DNA from 2 places in the Mesorhizobium sp. B2-8-5 genome. Region 2 is predicted to be linked to the other one. Evidence: riboswitches for the same ligand, from Rfam matches in the RefSeq annotation. Region 2 holds a riboswitch; the other holds the start of a gene.

Region 1 (9,521 bases), 1.6 Mb from region 2:
CAATGGCGGTATCCAGGCTTTGGCCGCCGAGATCGCCGAGGACGCGGCCGCCACCAAGCTGGTCAACAGCCTGGGCCTGCGCGTCAATCTCGTCGCTTCGCCTTTCGAGCAGCCGCTCGGCCAGCGCCGGCTCGCCGAGATCTGGTCGCGCCAGGCGCGCTGGGCGCGGCTACGCCGCGTCACCTTCCCGCTGTTCTTCGCGCCGGAGATCCTGACCGGCGCTGCGGTGCCGCTGCTGCTGGCGCTGATTGCGGCGGCAAGCGCCGGCGTCAGCCTGCCCACGACGGCCTTGGGCGTGCTGGCGATCGCCTACCTGCCGGAATGCCTCCTGGCCTTTGCGAAGGGCTGGTACCTGTCGCCGCGCAGCGTCACCGCGATGCTCGTGCGCGATGCCCTGCTGCCCGCCATCTGGGCGCGCGCCTGGTTCGGCGGCGCCGTCGAATGGCGCGGCAACGCCATGACCATCCGCACCAAGGCGATGACCGAACTGGAAGAGCTTGCCTAATGCATGTCGCGCAAAAGTGTGCAGCGGTTTTGCGATAACGACATGCATGAAAACAAAGCCTTAAAGCGCGTCGCCTGAATCCGCTTCAGCGCGACGCGCTTTAAAGTCCTGTGTAGTGACGGTCGCCGCTACAGGTCTTATTTGGCCGCCTTCAGCGCCTGCTCGATGTCCTCCAGCAGGTCGTCGGCGTCCTCCAGGCCGACGGAGAGCCTGAGCGTGCCCGGCCCGATGCCGAGCTCGGCCCGCGCGTCGTCGCTCAGATTCTTGTGCGTGGTCGTCGCCGGATGGGTGATCAGGCTCTTGGCGTCGCCGAGATTGTTCGAGATCAGCACGATGTCGAGCGCGTTCTGAAAGGCGAAGGCCGCCTGCTTGCCGCCCTTGACGTCGAGGCAGATCAGCGTCGAGCCACCCGACATCTGCTTCTTGACGACATCCGCCTGCGGATGATCGGCCCGGCCCGGATAGATGACGCGGGCTATCTCCGATCGGCCGGCGAGGAAATCCGCGATCTTGCCGGCGCTCTCGGTCTGCTGGCGCACGCGCAGCGGCAGCGTCTCCAGGCCTTTCAACAGCGTCCAGGCGTTGAACGGCGACAGGCTGGGACCGGTGTGGCGGAAGTAGTCGTGCAGGTTTTCGTCGATCCATTTCTTGTCGGACAGGATGACGCCGCCGAGGCAGCGGCCCTGGCCGTCTATGTGCTTGGTCGCCGAATAGACGACAATATGGGCGCCGAGCTGCAGCGGCTTCTGCTGCAGCGGCGTGGCGAAGACATTGTCGACGATCACGCGCGCGCCGATGGAATTGGCGAGCTTGGCAACCGCGGCGATGTCGACCACTTCCAGCGTCGGATTGGTTGGGCTTTCGAGGAAGAACAGCTTGGTGTTCGGCCTTATCGCCTTTTCCCAATTGGCGATGTCGGTGCCGTCGACCAGCGTCGCCTGGATGCCGTAGCGCGGCGCCAGCGTCTCGACCACCCAGCGACAGGAGCCGAACAGGGCGCGCGCCGCAACGATATGGTCGCCGGCCTTGGCGCTGCAGAGCAACGCGGCCGAGACGGCCGCCATGCCGGAAGCGGTGGCGCGGGCATCCTCGGCGCCTTCGAGCGCGCACATGCGCTTTTCGAACATGTCGACCGTCGGGTTGGCGTAGCGCGAATAGATGAAACCGGGCTCCTCGCCCTTGAAGCGGGCTTCCGCGGCTTGCGCGGTCTCATAGACATAGCCCTGGGTGAGGTACATCGCCTCGGATGTCTCGCCGAAGCCGGAACGCAGCGTTCCGCCATGCACGAGTGCCGTCTGAGGTTTCCAGTTGCGCTTCTTGGTGCTCATAGCCCTGCTTCCAGACACAAAAAAACCGGCCGCGAAGTCGCAACCGGTCCATATAGCCTTGCGGCTCGACGGTCCTTTAGCGACTTGTTTAACGTGGCTGCAAGCCGACCGGCCAAATCACCACGGGATAACGACGCTTTAAACCCGCGCCGCGCTTGCGTCAATTGCCGGCTTCATTAAGAGGTTTGTACCAGCAGAGCGGAGTAAGACTTTGCGGCAGACAGGCATTCTTCCCGACCAGGATATTTCCGCGCTGTTCCAGTCCAGTGCGCTGAAGTCGCCGCGCGCGCTGGACACCAACCAGATCCAGCCGGCCAGCCTTGACCTGAGGCTCGGCGACACGGCCTTCCGCGTGCGAGCCTCCTTCCTGCCCGGCCCCGATCATCGGGTAGCCGACAAGCTCGAGCGGCTGAAGTTGCATGAATTCAGCCTCGCCGAGGGCGCCGTGCTGGAGACGGGTTGCGTCTACATCGTGCCGCTGCTCGAAAGCCTGGCGCTGCCCTCGAATGTGTCCGCTTCCGCCAATCCCAAGAGCTCGACCGGGCGGCTCGACATCTTCACCCGGGTGATGACCGATCGCGGCCACGAGTTCGACAAGATCGCCGCCGGCTATCACGGGCCGCTCTATCTCGAAGTCAGCCCGCGCACCTTCCCGATCGTCGTGCGGGCCGGCTCGCGGCTGTCGCAGATCCGTTTCCGCACCGGCAACGCGGTGCTTTCGGAGAGCGAGTTGCGCGACCTTCACCGCGCCGAGATGCTGGTCGCCACCGAGCCGCCCAATATTTCAGGCGGCGGCATCGCGCTCTCCATCGACCTCGACGGCGACAAGGACGGCCTTGTCGGCTATCGCGGCAAGCACCACACCGGCCTGGTCGATGTCGACAAGCGCGCCGCGCAGGATGTCGTCGATTTCTGGGAGCCGATCTACAAGAGCGGCGCCGGCGAACTCGTGCTCGACCCCGACGAATTCTACATCCTGGTCTCGCGCGAAGCGGTGCACGTGCCGCCGCTCTACGCCGCCGAGATGACGCCTTTCGATCCGTTGGTCGGCGAGTTCCGCGTCCACTATGCCGGCTTCTTCGACCCAGGCTTCGGCCACTCCGCCGCCGGCGGCAGCGGCAGCCGCGCTGTGCTCGAAGTGCGCAGCCACGAGGTGCCGTTCATCCTCGACCACGGCCAGATCGTCGGCCGTCTCGTCTACGAGCACATGCTGCAGCGCCCGCAGGCTCTTTACGGCACCGACCTGGGATCGAACTACCAGGCGCAGGGCCTGAAGCTCTCCAAGCATTTTCGCGCCGCGCGCTAAGGTCTGAGCTGCTGATCTCCCCCTTGGGGGAGATCACGCTCTCACAGCGCCTTCACCGCCACCTTGACCGGCTTTTCGATCTCCAGCGGGTTGCGCAGCGGCAGGCCGAAATCCTGCGCTTCGATCTCGAACGTGTCGCCGGCCTCGGTCCTGATGCCATCGGCGAAGGACAGCGTCGCGGTGCCGAACATGTGCACATGCACGTCGCCCGGCTGGCGGAAGGCCGAATATTTGAAATGATGGTGCTCGAGATTGGCGATGGTGTGCGACATGTTCGCTTCGCCGGACAGGAACGGCTTTTCCCACAAAAGCTTGCCGTGGCGCCAGATGCGCGATCCGCCGCGGATGTCGGCCGGCAGGTCGCCGATCAGGATCTCCGGACCGAACGAAGCGTTGCGCAGCTTGGAGTGGGCGAGGAACAGATAGTTCACCCGCTCCGTCACGTGGTCGGAGAATTCGTTCGATAGCGTGAAGCCGACGCGGAACGGCGCGCCGTCATCGCCGATGACATAGATGCCGGCGATCTCCGGCTCCTCGCCGCCGTCCTGCGCAAAGGCCGGCGACATCAGGGGCGCGCCGGGGGCCACCGCCATCGTGCCGTTGCCTTTGTAGAACCATTCCGGCTGCACGCCGACCTGTCCCTTGGCGGGCTTGCCGCCTTCCAGCCCCATGCGGAACATCTTCATGGAATCGGTGAGCTCCTCCTCGCCGCCCTCGCTGAGCTTCTTGTGCATGGAATCGCGCGTCGCCGCGGAGCCGAGATGCGTCAGGCCGGTGCCGGTGAGATGCAGATGCGCGGGATCGGGGTGGTTGATCGGCGACACCAGCCTGCCCCTCTTGTAGGCGGCATCGAGATCGACTGTCTCGCCATAGCCCTTGCGCTCGATCAGCGCTTCGAGCCCGGTGCCGGTGCGCGCGGCCTCCATCGCCAGCGAATAGACGCTGCGCGCGCCGTTGATGATCCTTGTCTTGCCGCCGCCGTTGCGGGCGACGACGCGGATCGTCTCGGCGTCGTCGAGGATCTGGGAGATCAGCATGTTGAAATCCTCTCTCATTTTGCCGGCCGCCCGCGGGCAAGCCTTGACTGGCGCGGCGCGGAGCAATCCCCGCCACGGTTGAAACGCTTCGTCCGGATTGCGTTCGCGAGCCTGGGTCCTTGCTGGACTCTCGGCGCCGACGGGTTGCCGGCAGCTTCGCGATCTGAAACCCGTATGCCTCCTTAAATCCGCTTCCGGCCTTCAGGCCTTGTTCTTGTTGTAGACGTCGAAGATCACGGCGCCGAGCAGCACCAGGCCCTTGACCACCTGTTGCCAGTCGACATTGACGCCCATGATCGACATGCCGTTGTTCATCACGCCCATGATGAAGCCGCCGACCACGGCGCCGATCACCTGTCCGACGCCGCCCATCGCCGAGGCGCCGCCGATGAAGACGGCCGCGATGACGTCGAGCTCGCTGCCGAGACCCGCTGCCGGCACCGCTTGGCCGAGGCGCGCCGCGATGATCAGGCCGCCCAGCGCCGAAAGCACGCCCATGTTGATGAAGACCAGCAGCGTCAGCCTCTCGGTATTGATGCCCGAGAGCTGCGCGGCCTTGGCGTTGCCGCCCATGGCGTAGATGCGGCGGCCAATGGTCATGCGCTTGGTGACGAAGACGAACAGCGAGATCAGCACGCCCATCACCAGGAGCACGACCGGCAGGCCCCTGTAGCTCGCGAACTGGAAGACCAGGAACAGCGCCAGCGCGCTGCCGACCAGCGTCTTGACGACGAACAGCGGGAAGGGCTCCGCCTCATAGCCATGCCGCTCGCGCTTGCGCCGCGTCCTGAAGCCGAAATAGGCATAGGCGAGCACCGCGACCAGACCCAGCACGATCGTCGTCATATGCAGCGTCAAGCCGCTGCCGACGATGGTCTTGCCGGCGGCATTCACCGTCGGCGGGATCAGCATCAGCGGGCCGATTACGTCCGGGATGAAGCCGGAGCTCAGCGCCTTGAAGTCGGGCGGAAGCGGGCCGACCGAAGAGCCGCCGCCGAGCAGCGCCTGGCAGATGCCGCGGAAGATCAGCATGCCCGCCAGCGTCACGATGAAGCTCGGTATCTTGTGATAGGCGATCCAGTAGCCTTGCGCGGCGCCGATGAGGCCGCCGACGATCAAGCAGATGATCGAAACCACCAGCGGATTCGAGAATATCCCGAGCGGCCAGATCACCATCATCATCGCGGCGAGCGCGCCGATGAAACCGGCGACCGATCCCACGCTGAGATCGATATAGCCGGAGACGATGACCAGCAGCATGCCCAGCGCCATCACGATGATGAACGAGTTCTGCTGCACCAGATTGCTCAGGTTGACCGGTTTGAACAGCGTTCCCGACGTCGTGTACTGGAAGAACAGCATGATGACGATCAGCGCGATGATCAGGCCGTATTCGCGCAGATTCGTCGTCAGCGCCGAGACGGCGACGCGCTGTCCCTGCTTGACGTCCTCGGCGACGCCGCTTTGCGGCGCGGGAGCGCTGTCTGTGCTCATGATGCTTTTCCTTCTCCGCGAACGATGGCGCGCATGATTTTTTCCTGGCTTGCGTCGCTTGCCGCCATTTCGCCGACGATACGCCCTTCATTCATGACATAGATGCGGTCGGAGATACCGAGCAGTTCAGGCATTTCCGACGAGATGACGATGATCGCTTTGCCCTCGGCGGCGAGGCGCGCGATGATCGTATAGATTTCGTACTTCGCGCCGACGTCAATGCCGCGGGTCGGCTCGTCCATGATCAAAACCTCCGGATCGGCGAACAGCCATTTGGACAGCACGACCTTCTGCTGGTTGCCGCCCGAGAGGTTGCCGGTGAGCTGGTAGACGCTGGAGGCGCGGATATTGGTCTTCTTGCGATAGTCGTTGGCGACGCTCATCTCGCGCATGTCGTCGATGACGCCGCGGCTCGAAACGCCGCCCAGATTGGCCAAAGTCACATTGTGCTTGATGTGGTCGATGAGGTTGAGGCCGTAGGTCTTGCGGTCCTCGGTGACATAGGCGATGCGGTTCTCCACCGCCTTGCTCACTGTCGAAAGATCGAGCGGCTTGCCCCTGAGCAGCACCTCGCCGCTGATGCGCCGACCGTAGGTGCGGCCGAACAGGCTCATAGCGAATTCGGTACGGCCGGCGCCCATCAGCCCGGCGATGCCGACAACCTCGCCCTTGCGCACATTGATATTGATGTTCTTGATCACCTGCCGCTCGGCATGGATCGGGTGGTAGACCGACCAGTCCTTGACCTCGAAGATGACCTCGCCGATCTTCGGCTCGCGCGGCGGGTAGCGGTCGTCGAGCGAGCGGCCGACCATCGAGGTGATGATGCGGTCTTCCGAGATGTCCTTCCTCGGCAGGGTCTCGATGGTGCGCCCGTCGCGGATCACCGTCACCTTGTCGGCGACGCGGTTCACCTCGTTGAGCTTGTGCGAGATCAGGATCGAGGTCATGCCCTGGCGCTTGAACTCGAGCAGGAGGTCGAGCAGCGCCTGGCTGTCCTTTTCGCTGAGCGACGCCGTCGGCTCGTCGAGGATCAGAAGCTTCACTTCCTTGCTCAGCGCCTTGGCGATCTCGACCAGCTGCTGCTTGCCGACGCCGATGTCGGTGATCAGCGTCTTGGGGTCTTCCTTGAGGCCGACCTTTTTGAGCAGGGCGCTGGTGCGCGTCTCGTTGGCGTCCCAGTCGATGACGCCGTAGCTGGCGTGCTCGTTGCCGAGGAAGATGTTTTCTGCGATCGACAGCATCGGCACCAGGGCAAGCTCCTGGTGGATGATGACGATGCCGATATGCTCGCTGTCGTGAATGCCTTTGAAATTGCATTCCTGGCCGCGGAAGATGATCTGGCCGTCATAGGTGCCGGACGGATAGACGCCCGACAGCACCTTCATCAGCGTCGACTTGCCGGCGCCGTTCTCGCCGACGATGGCATGGATCTCACCTTCCTCGACGCTGAGATTGACGTTCGACAACGCCTTCACGCCGGGAAACGTCTTGGTGATGTCGCGCATCTCCAAAATCGTCGAGGCCATCAGGATCTGCTCCCTGGCGCACGGCTCCCAATCGGCATCGATCGTGGAAAGGCCTGTGCGCAAAATCAACATGCTGCGGCGGCTTCGCGTTGCGGATCGGCGCGTGACGCTGCGGAAGCCGGCAAAAACAATACCGGGGTCGGCTCTGAACGAAAAGGGGCCCTGCGTTGCGCAGGACCCCTCCCTTCGAGGCTGGATTACTTCAGCTCGTCGGCCTTGATGTAGCCGGAGTCGACGACCTGCGCCTGATAGTTCGACTTGTCGACCTCATGCGGCGTCAACAGGATCGAGGGAACGACCTTGACGTCGTTGTTGTAGGTCTTTTCGTCGAGGCCGTCCGGCTTGCCGCCGGAGAGCACCTTGTCGACCAGCTGCACGGTGGCCTTGGCCAGTTCGCGGGTGTCCTTGAACACGGTCGAATACTGCTCGCCCGAGATGATCAGCTTGACCGAGGCGGTTTCGGCGTCCTGGCCGGTCACGATCGGCCAGGGCTGCGCTTCGGTGCCGTAGCCGACGGCGCGCAGCGAGGCGGTGATGCCGCGCGACAGGCCGTCATACGGCGACAGAACGCCATCGACGCGGCTGCCGTCCGAATAGTTGGCCGAAAGCAGGTTGTCCATGCGCGCCTGGGCGGTGGCGGCGAGCCAGCGCAGCGTGCCGACCTTGTCCATGCCCGTCTGGCCGGATTTGATCTTGATCGAGCCGTCATCGATCAGCGGCTGCAGGACCGACATGGCGCCGTTGTAGAAGAAGAAGGCGTTGTTGTCGTCCGGCGAGCCGCCGAACAGCTCGACGTTCCACGGCTTGGTGTTCGGGAAACGCTCCTTGAGGCCCTTGACCAGCGAGTTCGCCTGGATGACGCCGACGCCGAAATTGTCGAAGGTGGTGTAGTAGTCGACATTGCCCGTCTTCTTGATCAGGCGGTCGTAGGCGACGACGACGACGCCTGCGTCATTGGCCTTCTGCAGCGCGTCGGCCATGGTGGTGCCGTCGATCGAAGCGATGATCAGCGCCTTCGGGCCCTTGGTGATTTCGTTTTCCAGCTGGCTGAGCTGGTTCGGGATATCGTCCTGCGCATACTGCAGGTCGACGGTGTAGCCGAGCGCTTCGAGCTGGGACTTGACGGCGTCGCCGTCGTTGATCCAGCGCTGCGAGGTCTTGGTCGGCATCAGCACGCCGACGAGACCCTTGTCGGCGGCATGCGCCGAATAGGTCATGGCGGCGATGCCAAGGGCCGCGACGGCGGCCAGCGTCTTGATGATCTTCACGATTACTCTCCCTGGTTGATGGACGCGACACCTCGGGGCTTCGCGGGCCGCGCAACCGAACAGGTGCGCTGGCGCGCCACTGTCGGCTTTATCGATCTCCGGTATCCTCCCAATCGGCCCCGCGGCGCAGTTTAAATCGATACGAATTTGCTCGTTGCCGACCGTTGCGCCTCGGAACGCGCGAAGGGTGGGTCCCTTTGACATAACTGTCAAATGCGATCTTTGCTGGTTGCTATATCGAAACTGATATAGCTTAAGGAGCTGATAGAACCCGGACAAGAGACCGAAAACCATGGCGGCATTGCGCGATCCCGATGCGATTTCAGGGAGTTACGAGAAGTTGCCGGGAGATGGCGAGACGCTGCTGCGCAGCGGCCTCAGTCTTCGCCATATGCGCATGATCACCGCCCTGGACGATCACGGACGGGTGAGCGCCGCCGCCCAGGTCATGAACATCTCCCAGCCGGCCGCCTCGCGCATGATCGCCGAGATGGAGGCGGTGCTCGACGTGAAGTTGTGCGAACGGCTGCCGCGCGGCGTGACGCTGACCCCTTTTGGCCAGGCGCTCGCCCGCCGTGCCCGCTCCATTTTGCTCGAGATGCGGGAGGCCGACCGAGAGATTTCCGAGCTCAAGGCCGGCAAGGGCGGCTCGGTCTTCCTCGGCGCGGTGACGGCGCCGGCGATCGAATTGGCCGTGCCGGCGATCCGTGAGATCCGCCGCATCTATCCGCGCATCGAGATCACCATGCAGGTCGAGACCTCGAACGTGCTTGCCCGCGAGCTGATCGCGTCGCGTCACGACTTCATCATCGCCCGCATCCCCGACGACCTCAATCCGCGGCTCTTCGAATCGCGCGTCATCGGCGTCGAGAAGGCCTGCCTCATCGTGCGCCGCGGCCACCCCTTGGCGAGCGGCCGGTTGGTGCGGCTGGAGGAGACGGCGGGCTATGACTGGGTGTTCCAGTCCGGCGGCTCGCCGCTTCGCCAGGCCATGGAAAGCAACTTCTTGAACCGCGACATTCCGCTGCCCGACCGCATCCTCAACACCTCTTCG
Region 2 (9,521 bases):
GGTCACCGCGTCGGCGAAGCCGAGCGCGGCCGTTACGAAGACGCGGCGCGACCCCTCGCGGACGCGGGCCACATTGGCCGCCCGGCAGACGACCATCTCGATGCCGGCCGCCTCGGCCGCGGCGGCCTCGTCCGCCGTCTCGGCGGTCACCTGGGCGACGCGCCGGCCGGCCTGCCGCAATGCGCGCAGGCCGGCCACCGTGATGCTCCGCTCGACCTCGCGGCCGCCGAAATCGAAGATCTTCGGCACGCTCAGCCCTTGAGTTTCTTGGCGTAGTAGTCGGGCGCGACAACGCCGGGCTTGGAGAACCAGGCCGGAACGTCGACACCGGAATAGAGCAGGATGTTGCCCCAGGGGTCGAAGGCGCCGGTGCGCACGATCACCTTGGCCTTGGCGGCCATCTCGCCGAGAATGGCCTCGTGCTTGACGCTTTCATGGTCGGCGTCCGGGAACAGGCGCTTCACCTTCGCGAGCAGCGGCGCGTTGTGCACGGGCAGCGTGTCGGCATAGGCGACGCGTTCGGCGATCAGGTTGGCCGCGATTGGCGTCAGCACGGTCTCGAGATCGGGAACGTCGGGCGTGATGGCGAGGTCGATGCGCCATGCGCTCGACGGAATGGGAAAACCCGCGTCGCAGACGATCATCAGGTCGCCATGCCCCATGGAGGCGATGGCATGAGCGAGTTCGGCGTTAAGCAGTCGGTTGCGGTTCACGGTTGCTCCTTCCATACGGTTTTCATGGCTTCGGCATAAAGCGCGTCGGCCTGGTCGCGCTGGGGCAGACCGGGAATGACGCCGAGCCTGGTGCAGGCGATCGCGCCGCAGGCGACGCCGAAACGCACGGCGTCGACGATGCCGCGGCCTTCGGCAAGCGCCATGGCGAAGCCCGAATTGAAGGCATCGCCCGCGCCGGTCGTGTCGGTGACCTCCACCGGCACCGCCGGCACCATGACGTCGATCTCGTCGGTCAGGATCAGCGCGCCGCTGCGGCCGAGTGTGACGACGACGTTGCGCACGCCGCGCCGCCGCAATTCCCGGGCGAGTTCGCGCGAGGACCTGGGGTCGTCGGCGGGCAGGCCGAGCAGGATGCGCAGTTCGCTTTCATTCGGGGTGAGGTAATCGACCCAGGCGAAGATCGTGTCCGGCAGCTGGCGCGCCGGAGCCGGGTTGAGGATCGTCCTTGCGCCATGCTTGCGGCCAAGCTCCATCGCCCGCGTGGCGGCGGCCGTCGGCACCTCCAGCACGGTCATGACGACATCGCTTTCGGCGATGCGCGCCTCGGCCGTGTCGACCGTGGCCGCGTCCATCAACTCGTTGGCGCCCATGTCGAGGATGATGAAGTTCTCGCCCTTGTCGTTGAGGATGATGAAGCCGACGCCGGTCGCCCGCTCCGTCCGCGTGCTCACAAGGCCGGTGTCGACGCCTTCGATTGCATAGAGATCGGTGGCGATGCTGGCGAGCTTGTCGGTGCCGAGGATGGCGAGCAGCGACGACGACGCGCCCAGACGCGCGGTTGCGACGGCCTGGTTGGACCCCTTGCCGCCCGGACCCATGTCGAAATCGGTGCCGAGCATGGTTTCGCCGAAAATGGGCAGCTTGGGCGCCCGCATGGTCAGCCCGACCGCGAAGCTGCCGACGATGGTTATCTTTGGCTTGGTCATCCGCATTCCCGTCTCACGATGTCATGGCGCATGCTAGGATCGCCGTCTCGGTGATAGCCTGGCCGGTGAGTTCGCCCGACAGGCGGCCGTCGCGCAGCACAAGCACTCGTTCGGCATTCATGATCAACTCCGGTATCTCCGAAGAGATCATGACGATCGCCATGCCTTCGCCGGCGATGCCGCGCAGGATCGAGTAGATTTCCGCCTTGGCGCCGACATCGATGCCGCGTGTCGGCTCGTGCAGCACCAGCACGCGCGGATTGGTGACGAGGCTGCGGCCGAGGATGATCTTCTGCTGGTTGCCGCCCGAAAGCGTTCCCAGTTTCTGGCCGAGATGTGAAATCCGCGCATCGAGCCGCGCGACCTGGGCGCGGGCCTCGCGTTTCACCGCGCCGCGCCGCACGAAGCCGGCTAGCGAAAAGCGCGGCAGCGAGGCGGAGACGACATTGTCGGCCACGCTCATCTGCAGAAGGCCGCCGGAACCGCGCCGGTCGGCCGGAACGAAGGACATGCCGAGGCGGATCGCGGCAAGTGGATCGGCGCCGCGCAGTTCCTTGCCGTCGATGGTGACCTTGCCGCGCCGGGCGCAGAGCCCGAAAAGCGCGTCGCCAAGTCCGTCCTTGCCGGAATCGGGAAGTCCGCCGATGCCGAGGATCTCGCCGGCGCGCACGCTGAAGCTGACGTCCTCCAGCCCCGCCGCCTCGAGCTTCTCGACTGTTAGCACGGTGTCCTCGTCTTCAAGCCTGGGTTCGACCTGAAGCGACCATTGCATGGCGGCGTCGAGGTCGCGACCGACCATGGCCCGGATGAGCTGGTCCTCCGACAGGCCCTCATTGTCCATCGTCACGATCGTGCGGCCATCGCGCATCACCGTGACGCGGTCGGCGATATCCAGCACCTCGCGCAGATGGTGCGATACGTAGATGATGGTCACGCCCTCGGCGCGGAGCTGCCTGACGACCTCGAACAGCCTTTCGCTTTCGCGTTTGGAAAGCGCCGAATTCGGCTCGTCGAGCACGAGCACGCGGGCATTCTGGCGGATGGCGCCGGCGATTTCGACCAATTGCATCTCGGCGACCGAGAGGCGGCCGACCTTGGTGTCGGGATCGAGGCCGCCCATGCCGAGCCGGGTAAGCGCATCGCGCGCCTCCCGCCGCATCATATCGCGCGGCAGCAACGAAACGGCAGAGCGCGCCGCCATGTCCGACATCATGATGTTTTCGGCCACGCTCATCGTCGGGCAGAGCGCCAGCTCCTGATAGACGACAGTGATGCCGTGGGCGCGGCTGTCGAGCGGGGAGGAAAGTTTCACGTCCCTGCCCTCGACCAGAAGCTTGCCACCATCGGGGCGCAGGTCCCCGGCCAGGATGTTCATCAGCGTCGACTTGCCGGCGCCGTTCTCGCCGATCACGGCGTGAACCTCGCCGGCCCGGAAGCCGACGGAAATACGGTCAAGCGCGAGCACACCGGGAAACCGCTTGGTTACGCCGGCGATCTCGACGATGTTTGCGAGGGAGGGGGCGGCCGTCATCGAGCTGGCTCGACGGGCCGGCGGAACCTGCGGCCCGCCGGCCCGTCACGCTGGCATTGTTACTTCTTGGCCACCTCGGCAATGTTCTCCTTGGTGTAGACGCCGACGCCGGTGTCGAGGTTCTCGATCGTCTGGCCCTTGAGGAACTGGACGAGGAGGTCGACCGCGGCGAAGCCCTGCTTTTCCGGAGCCTGGTCGATGGTGGCCTGCACGTCGCCGCTCTGCACGAGCTGCACGGTCTGGTCGAGCAGGTCGAAGCCGACCACCTTCACCTTGTCGGCCGCCTTGTTGCGCTCGACCCAGGTGCCGGCGGCGGGAGTGGAGCAACACTCCAGCGACAGGATGCCGGAGATCGAGGGGTTCGCCAGCATGGCGTTCTCGATCGCCGAATAGATCTTCTGCGGATCGGTGCCGGTGTTCAGCGTGCTGACCACCTCTAAGCCGGGCTCGGCCTTCAGCGCCTCGCGCGCGCCTTTTTCACGGTCGAGCGACCACTGGGCGGCGGCGTCGATGGTGGTGATCATCACCTTGCCCTTGCCGCCGAGGACCTTGGCCATCAGTTTGCCGGCCTCACGACCCGACTGCACGAGATCCTGCCCGGCGAAAGCCAGGCGCTTGCTTTCGGGATTGTCGGTGTTGAAGGTGACGACCGGGATACCGGCGGCGATCACCTTGTCGATCAGCGGCGCCAGCGCGTCGGTCGACACCGATGAAATCGCCAGGCCGTCCATCTTGCCCATCAGCGTCTCGATCTCGCTGATCTGGCCGTCGGCATCGGCGCCGACCGGGCCGATGAACTGCGCGCTGACCTTGTCCTCGGTTGCCGCCCGCTGCACGCCGGCCTTCATGAACGGCGCGAATTCGTTCGAGACGTCATGGTAGGAAACGTAGATGTCGAGCGGCTGGCCTGCGGCGATCTTGGCCTTGATGCGATCGGCGAGCGAGAAATCGGCAAGCTTGGCCTCGGCATGCGCGAGCGTGGGCAGCAGGCTGAGCGCCGCCGCGAGAATGACGTGTCTGATTTTCATGGATAGTCCTCCCTTTTTTGTCTGGCTTGATTGCCCTCAGAGCATGATGCCGAAAAGTGTGCAGCGGTTTTCGGACGACATCATGCTCTATCTCCCTGATTTGGAACCGGATTCAGATTTCAGGTTGATGCCGCCTGAAACCCGAATCCGGTTCTAGGCCGCGCGGCGCGTTGTCCATTTGTCGATGCCGACGGCGATGATGATGACGAGGCCGATCATCAGTTCCTGCACGAAGGGCGAGACGCCCATCAGCACAAGGCCGTTGCGCATCACGCCGATGATCAGCACGCCGAGTATGGTTCCAAGGATGGTGCCCTCGCCGCCCGACAGCGAGGCGCCGCCGACGATGGTCGCGGCGATGACGTCGAGCTCCAGCCCGAGGCCGGTGCGGCCGGCCTGCCCGCTGGGCAGGAAGGCGAGGCTGAGGATGCCGGCGAAGGCGGCGAGCAGCCCCATCAGCACGAAAGCCCAGATCTTCACGGTGTTGACGGAAATGCCCGACACGCGCGCCGCTTTGGCGCTGCCGCCCACGGCATACACCCGGAAGCCGAAGTTCAAATAGGAAAGCACCAGCCATGCCAGCACGGCGATGACGGCGAAGAACACGAGCTGCATCGGAATGACGCTGAACAGATAGCCCTGACCCATGAAGTTGAAGGTGTCGAGAACGTCGGGAAGCGCGCCGTTGCGCGCGTTGACGGTGACGGGCTGGCCGTTGGTCAGGATGAGCGCGGCGCCGCGGACGATGCTGAGCATGCCGAGCGTGGCGATGAGCGAGGGCAGGCGGCCGTAGGTGGACAGGGTACCGTTGATGACGCCGATGACGGCGCCGGCGAAGAGGCCGACCGCGAGCGCCGGCAACAACCCCCAGCCAGCGACGATCAGCATGCCGGTGGCAAGCCCCGAAAAGGCGTAGGTCGATCCGACGGACAGATCCACCTCGCCGGAGATCAGCACGAATGTCATGCCGACCGCCATGATCCCGAGCAGCGAAACCTGTCGGCCTATGTTCAAGAGGTTCAGCGACGTGAGGAAGCTGTCGGTCGCGAAGGTCAGGAACAAGCAGATCACGACCAGCGCGATGAACACGCCAGCCTCACGGACCCGCAAGAGTCGCGACAATTCAAACCGGCCTGCGGCTGCCGCGCGCGCGCCGCTCCTGACCGTATCGGCCATCCCATTCCTCCCTCGACGGCGGCGCGACGGCTGCAGCCGTCCGTCGCTGTTCTTCATCTCCCCATCGATCCGCAGCCTGGGCCCAAGCCCGGTTCGATGTCCTCAAGGCCGGGCTTCTGCCCGGTCGTGCTTGCTCAGGAAGCCTGCTGGAAAGAACCGGCAGGCACCTTGCGCAATTGTTCGTAGTTGCCGTATTCGCGCACCTTCTTGAAGGGCGCGTTCTCGACCGCGTTGTAGGAGCAGATATAGCCCCAGCGATACGTGTCCGAGCGGTTCGCGTCCGAACGGTGCAGCAGGTTGCCGTCGAAGACCAGGGCGTCGCCCGCCTCCATCTCGACATAGATGTGCTCGAAGCGCTTCAGGGCAGCTTCCAGGTGCTCATGCTCGACATTGGTCTGCTCGTTCTCGCGGATATGATTGAGGCGGCCGAGCTTGTGCGTGCCCTTGAGCACCTGAAGGCAGCCGTTTTCGCGGGTCGCCTTGTCGAGCGCGACGTAGATGCTCATCATTTCCGGTGCCAGGCAGCCGTAATTGTACCAGTAGCCGAAGTCCTGGTGCCATTCCCATGCGCCGCCTTCGTTGGGCTGCTTCATCGTCATCTTGTGGCTGTAGAGGTAGATCGGCTTGCCGACGGCGTCCTCGGCCAGATCGACCATGCGCTCGTCGCGGGCCAGCAGGCCGTATTTGTCGTCTTCGGCCTTGGTCCACATCTTCAGCAGCGTGGTCTTGCCCTCCTTGTCGCCCTTGGACATCACGCCGCCCTTGCTCTGCTCCTCCGCGAGCTGCTTGCGGGCGTGGTCGCGAAAGTTGGCGACTTCACCGGCGCCCAGCAGGCCACGGCGAATGATGTAGCCGTCGCGAGCGTAAAGCTCGGCTTCATGTCTGGTCATCGCGAGCATCGGTATTCTCCCTGGAACCCCAAAGCGTCCCGCGATGCGGCACGGGCGCCCCTGAACCTTTTTGAAGGCCTGGTTCCGATCCGTTTCCGGCCGGAAATCCCAGGCTCTTGAGGAGAATTTAGCCCCTCCGCCGCGGAACAAAATGGACAAAGGGAACGTATTTTTTGTATAAAACGCGCATGCACAAAAGAACGTCCGTAATTGAGAGTTTCCACTATGTGCCAGCCCCGGCCTGGACCCGCGCCGCGTTCAGCGTGCTGCGCGCCGGAAAAGTCGCCGCCGGACCGGATTACCGGATAGAACGCGCCGTCTATCCCGGACAGGACATCATCTACTGTCTTGCCGGCGCCGGCTATGTCGAAACGCTTGGGCAAAGGATAGACGTCGGGGCTGGTCAATTGGTCTGGATGGCGAACGAGGCTCCGCACGTCCATTCCGCCGATCCCCGGGATCCTTGGACGGTACTTTGGTTCAGGCTGGACGGCCCGGAGCCCGCCATCCTGCGGCGCAAGCTGTTCGGAGAGGGCACGCCGCGCGCCACCTTCGCCGAGGGAACAACTCCAGTCCCATGGTTCGAGCGCCTGTTTGCCGCGTTGCGCCGCCGCGACGCCAGCCTCGATCTGCGCCTTTCGCAACTGGTTGCCGAATTCCTGCTCCTGATCGATCGCGCGTTGGCGGGGCCGGATAGCGACGACCTGCCGAAACCGCTCGCTTCTGGTATCGAGGCGATGCGCGGGGCGCTCGGTTTCGCATGGACCGCGTCGGCCCTGTCGGCCGTCACCGGGCTCGGGCCGTCGCAGACCCGGCGGATGTTTCAGCGCTATCTTCGCACCAGCCCGCATCAGTGGCTGATGCGCGAGCGCTTGATGCACGCGCAGTCGCTGCTGGTGCAGGACGACCAGCCGATCGCCGAGATTGCCGAGACATGCGGCTTTTGCGACGTCTATCATTTCGGTCGCGAATTCAGGCGATCCGTTGGCATTTCGCCTTCGGCCTGGCGGCGCAGCGAATTAGGTGTTGCGTCGAAGCGCTGAACAGATTCCGTGAAGGCGCCACACGGCTTTCCGGCAAGAAACTGCGACAAGACAAGGCAGGCCATGTGTTGGCTTGGCAGGAAATGGCCTGCTTGGGTGCGGTGAACCGACTGGAGCGCCGCGAGGAGGCTACCCGTTGACGAAGCGCGGCGCTGGTCCTAGAAGAACTGCCAGACTTCCGTGGTGATTTGGCCGGTCGGCTTGCAGCCACGTTAAACAACTCGCTAAAGGGCCGTTTGCAACCTGTAACCGGCTTTGCGACGGCAATGCCGGTTTTTTGTTGTCCGCTGCCGGCCGGACACCGCGTCGGGACGAGACCGATGCGGACAGGATGAGGATGGACATGGCCGCTCAGCGCGCTGCAAGGACCAAGGACGAGGCCGACCATCCGTCGAGCCCGGTGCTGCAGTTCGGCCCCGACAAGCCGCTGAAGCTCGACGCCGGCACGCTGCTGTCGCCTTTCCAGATCGCCTACCAGACCTATGGCACGCTCAACGCCGCGCGCTCCAACGCCATCCTCGTCTGCCACGCGCTGACGGGCGACCAGCACGTGGCCAATACCAATCCGGTGACCGGCAAGCCCGGCTGGTGGGAAGTGCTGATCGGCCCAGGCAAGATCATCGACACCAACCGCTTCTTCGTCATCTGCGCAAACGTCATCGGCGGCTGTCTCGGCTCGACCGGCCCGGCCTCGACCAATCCGGCGACGGGCAAGCCTTATGGGCTCGACCTGCCCATTATCACCATCCGCGACATGGTGCGCGCGCAGGCGATGCTGGTCGATCATTTCGGCATCGAAAAGCTGTTCTGCGTGCTTGGCGGCTCGATGGGCGGCATGCAGGTGCTGGAATGGGCGGCGAGCCATTCGGAGCGTGTGTTCTGCGCCCTGCCGATCGCCAGCGGCGCCCGCCATTCCTCGCAGAACATCGCCTTCCATGAAGTCGGCCGACAGGCCGTCATGGCCGATCCGGAGTGGCATGGCGGCAAATATCTCGATTTCGGCAAGCGGCCGGAAAAGGGGCTCGCCGTCGCGCGCATGGCCGCCCACATCACCTACCTTTCGGAAGCAGCGCTCCACCGCAAATTCGGCCGCAACCTGCAAGACCGCGAGGCGCTCACCTTCGGCTTCGACGCCGATTTCCAGATCGAAAGCTATCTGCGCCACCAGGGCATGACCTTCGTCGACCGCTTCGACGCCAACTCCTACCTCTATCTGACCCGCGCGATGGACTATTTCGACCTTGCCGCCGATCATGGCGGGCGCCTCGCCGACGCCTTCGCCGGCACCAAGACGCGCTTTTGCCTGGTCTCCTTCACCAGCGACTGGCTGTTCCCGACCGAGGAGAGCCGGTCGATCGTGCATGCCTTGAACGCGGCGGGCGCTTCCGTCTCCTTCGTCGAGATCGAGACCGATCGCGGCCACGACGCCTTCCTGCTCGACGAGCCGGAGCTGTTCGCGGCCATCAACGGCTTCATCGCATCGGCAGCCCGCGCCAGGGGGCTCAGCGCATGACCCCGAGCCGAAGGTCAGCGAACGCAAAAAGTTGCGGACTTTTCGGAGCTGGATCATGCGCCATGCAGGAGGCAAGGCCATGAGCGTCAATCGCGCCCAGCGTGTCGACCTCGAGGTCGTCACCGATCTCATCCCGGCCAATTCGCGCGTCCTCGATGTCGGCTCGGGCGACGGCGTGCTTCTGGAACTCCTGCAGGAGACCAAGCAGGTCGACGGCCGCGGGCTGGAACTGTCGCAGCGTGGCGTCAATGAATGCGTGGCGCGCGGGCTATCGGTTATCCAGGGCGACGCCGACACGGATCTGAAATTCTACGCCGACAAGGGCTTCGACTTCGTCGTGCTGTCGCAGACGCTGCAGGCGACGCGCAACCCGAAGGTCGTGCTCGACGAACTGCTTCGGATCGGCAACCGCGCCATCGTCTCCTTCCCCAATTTCGGCCACTGGCGCGTGCGCTTTTCGCTGCTGATCAAGGGCAGGATGCCGGTCACCAAGGACCTGCCCTACTCCTGGTACGACACGCCCAACATCCACTTCTGCACCATCCGCGACTTCGTCAACCTGTGCGAGGAACTCGGCGCGACGGTCGAGAAAGCAACCGCGCTCGACGCCAACGGCCAGAAGATCGGCCTGTCGATGCCCTGGTGGTTCTGGAACTTCTTCGGCCAGCAGGCGGTGTTTT

What was found. A riboswitch is a leader RNA that binds a small molecule or an ion and turns the genes downstream of it on or off. The one in region 2 is predicted to bind S-adenosylmethionine.
Region 1: another riboswitch for S-adenosylmethionine. It lies ahead of FJ430_RS31265 (O-succinylhomoserine sulfhydrylase); the one in region 2 lies ahead of metX (homoserine O-acetyltransferase MetX).

Annotation. Positions count from the first base shown of each region.
Region 1 covers NZ_CP083951.1:6,388,997-6,398,517, reverse strand. Annotated here, with positions in the region: gene FJ430_RS31270 (ceramide glucosyltransferase) at 1-505, shown strand, start outside; gene FJ430_RS31265 (O-succinylhomoserine sulfhydrylase) at 643-1,833, opposite strand; SAM riboswitch at 1,890-1,967, opposite strand; gene FJ430_RS31260 (2'-deoxycytidine 5'-triphosphate deaminase) at 2,045-3,139, shown strand; gene araD1 (AraD1 family protein) at 3,181-4,176, opposite strand; gene mmsB (multiple monosaccharide ABC transporter permease) at 4,378-5,670, opposite strand; gene mmsA (multiple monosaccharide ABC transporter ATP-binding protein) at 5,667-7,199, opposite strand; gene chvE (multiple monosaccharide ABC transporter substrate-binding protein) at 7,397-8,467, opposite strand; gene FJ430_RS31235 (LysR family transcriptional regulator) at 8,760-9,521, shown strand, end outside.
Region 2 covers NZ_CP083951.1:1,575,204-1,584,724, reverse strand. Annotated here, with positions in the region: gene FJ430_RS07705 (3-methyl-2-oxobutanoate hydroxymethyltransferase) at 1-249, opposite strand, end outside; gene rbsD (D-ribose pyranase) at 252-713, opposite strand; gene FJ430_RS07695 (ribokinase) at 710-1,660, opposite strand; gene FJ430_RS07690 (sugar ABC transporter ATP-binding protein) at 1,674-3,191, opposite strand; gene FJ430_RS07685 (sugar ABC transporter substrate-binding protein) at 3,251-4,219, opposite strand; gene FJ430_RS07680 (ABC transporter permease) at 4,373-5,395, opposite strand; gene FJ430_RS07675 (phytanoyl-CoA dioxygenase family protein) at 5,530-6,285, opposite strand; gene FJ430_RS07670 (AraC family transcriptional regulator) at 6,474-7,328, shown strand; SAM riboswitch at 7,499-7,576, shown strand; gene metX (homoserine O-acetyltransferase MetX) at 7,672-8,841, shown strand; gene metW (methionine biosynthesis protein MetW) at 8,921-9,521, shown strand, end outside.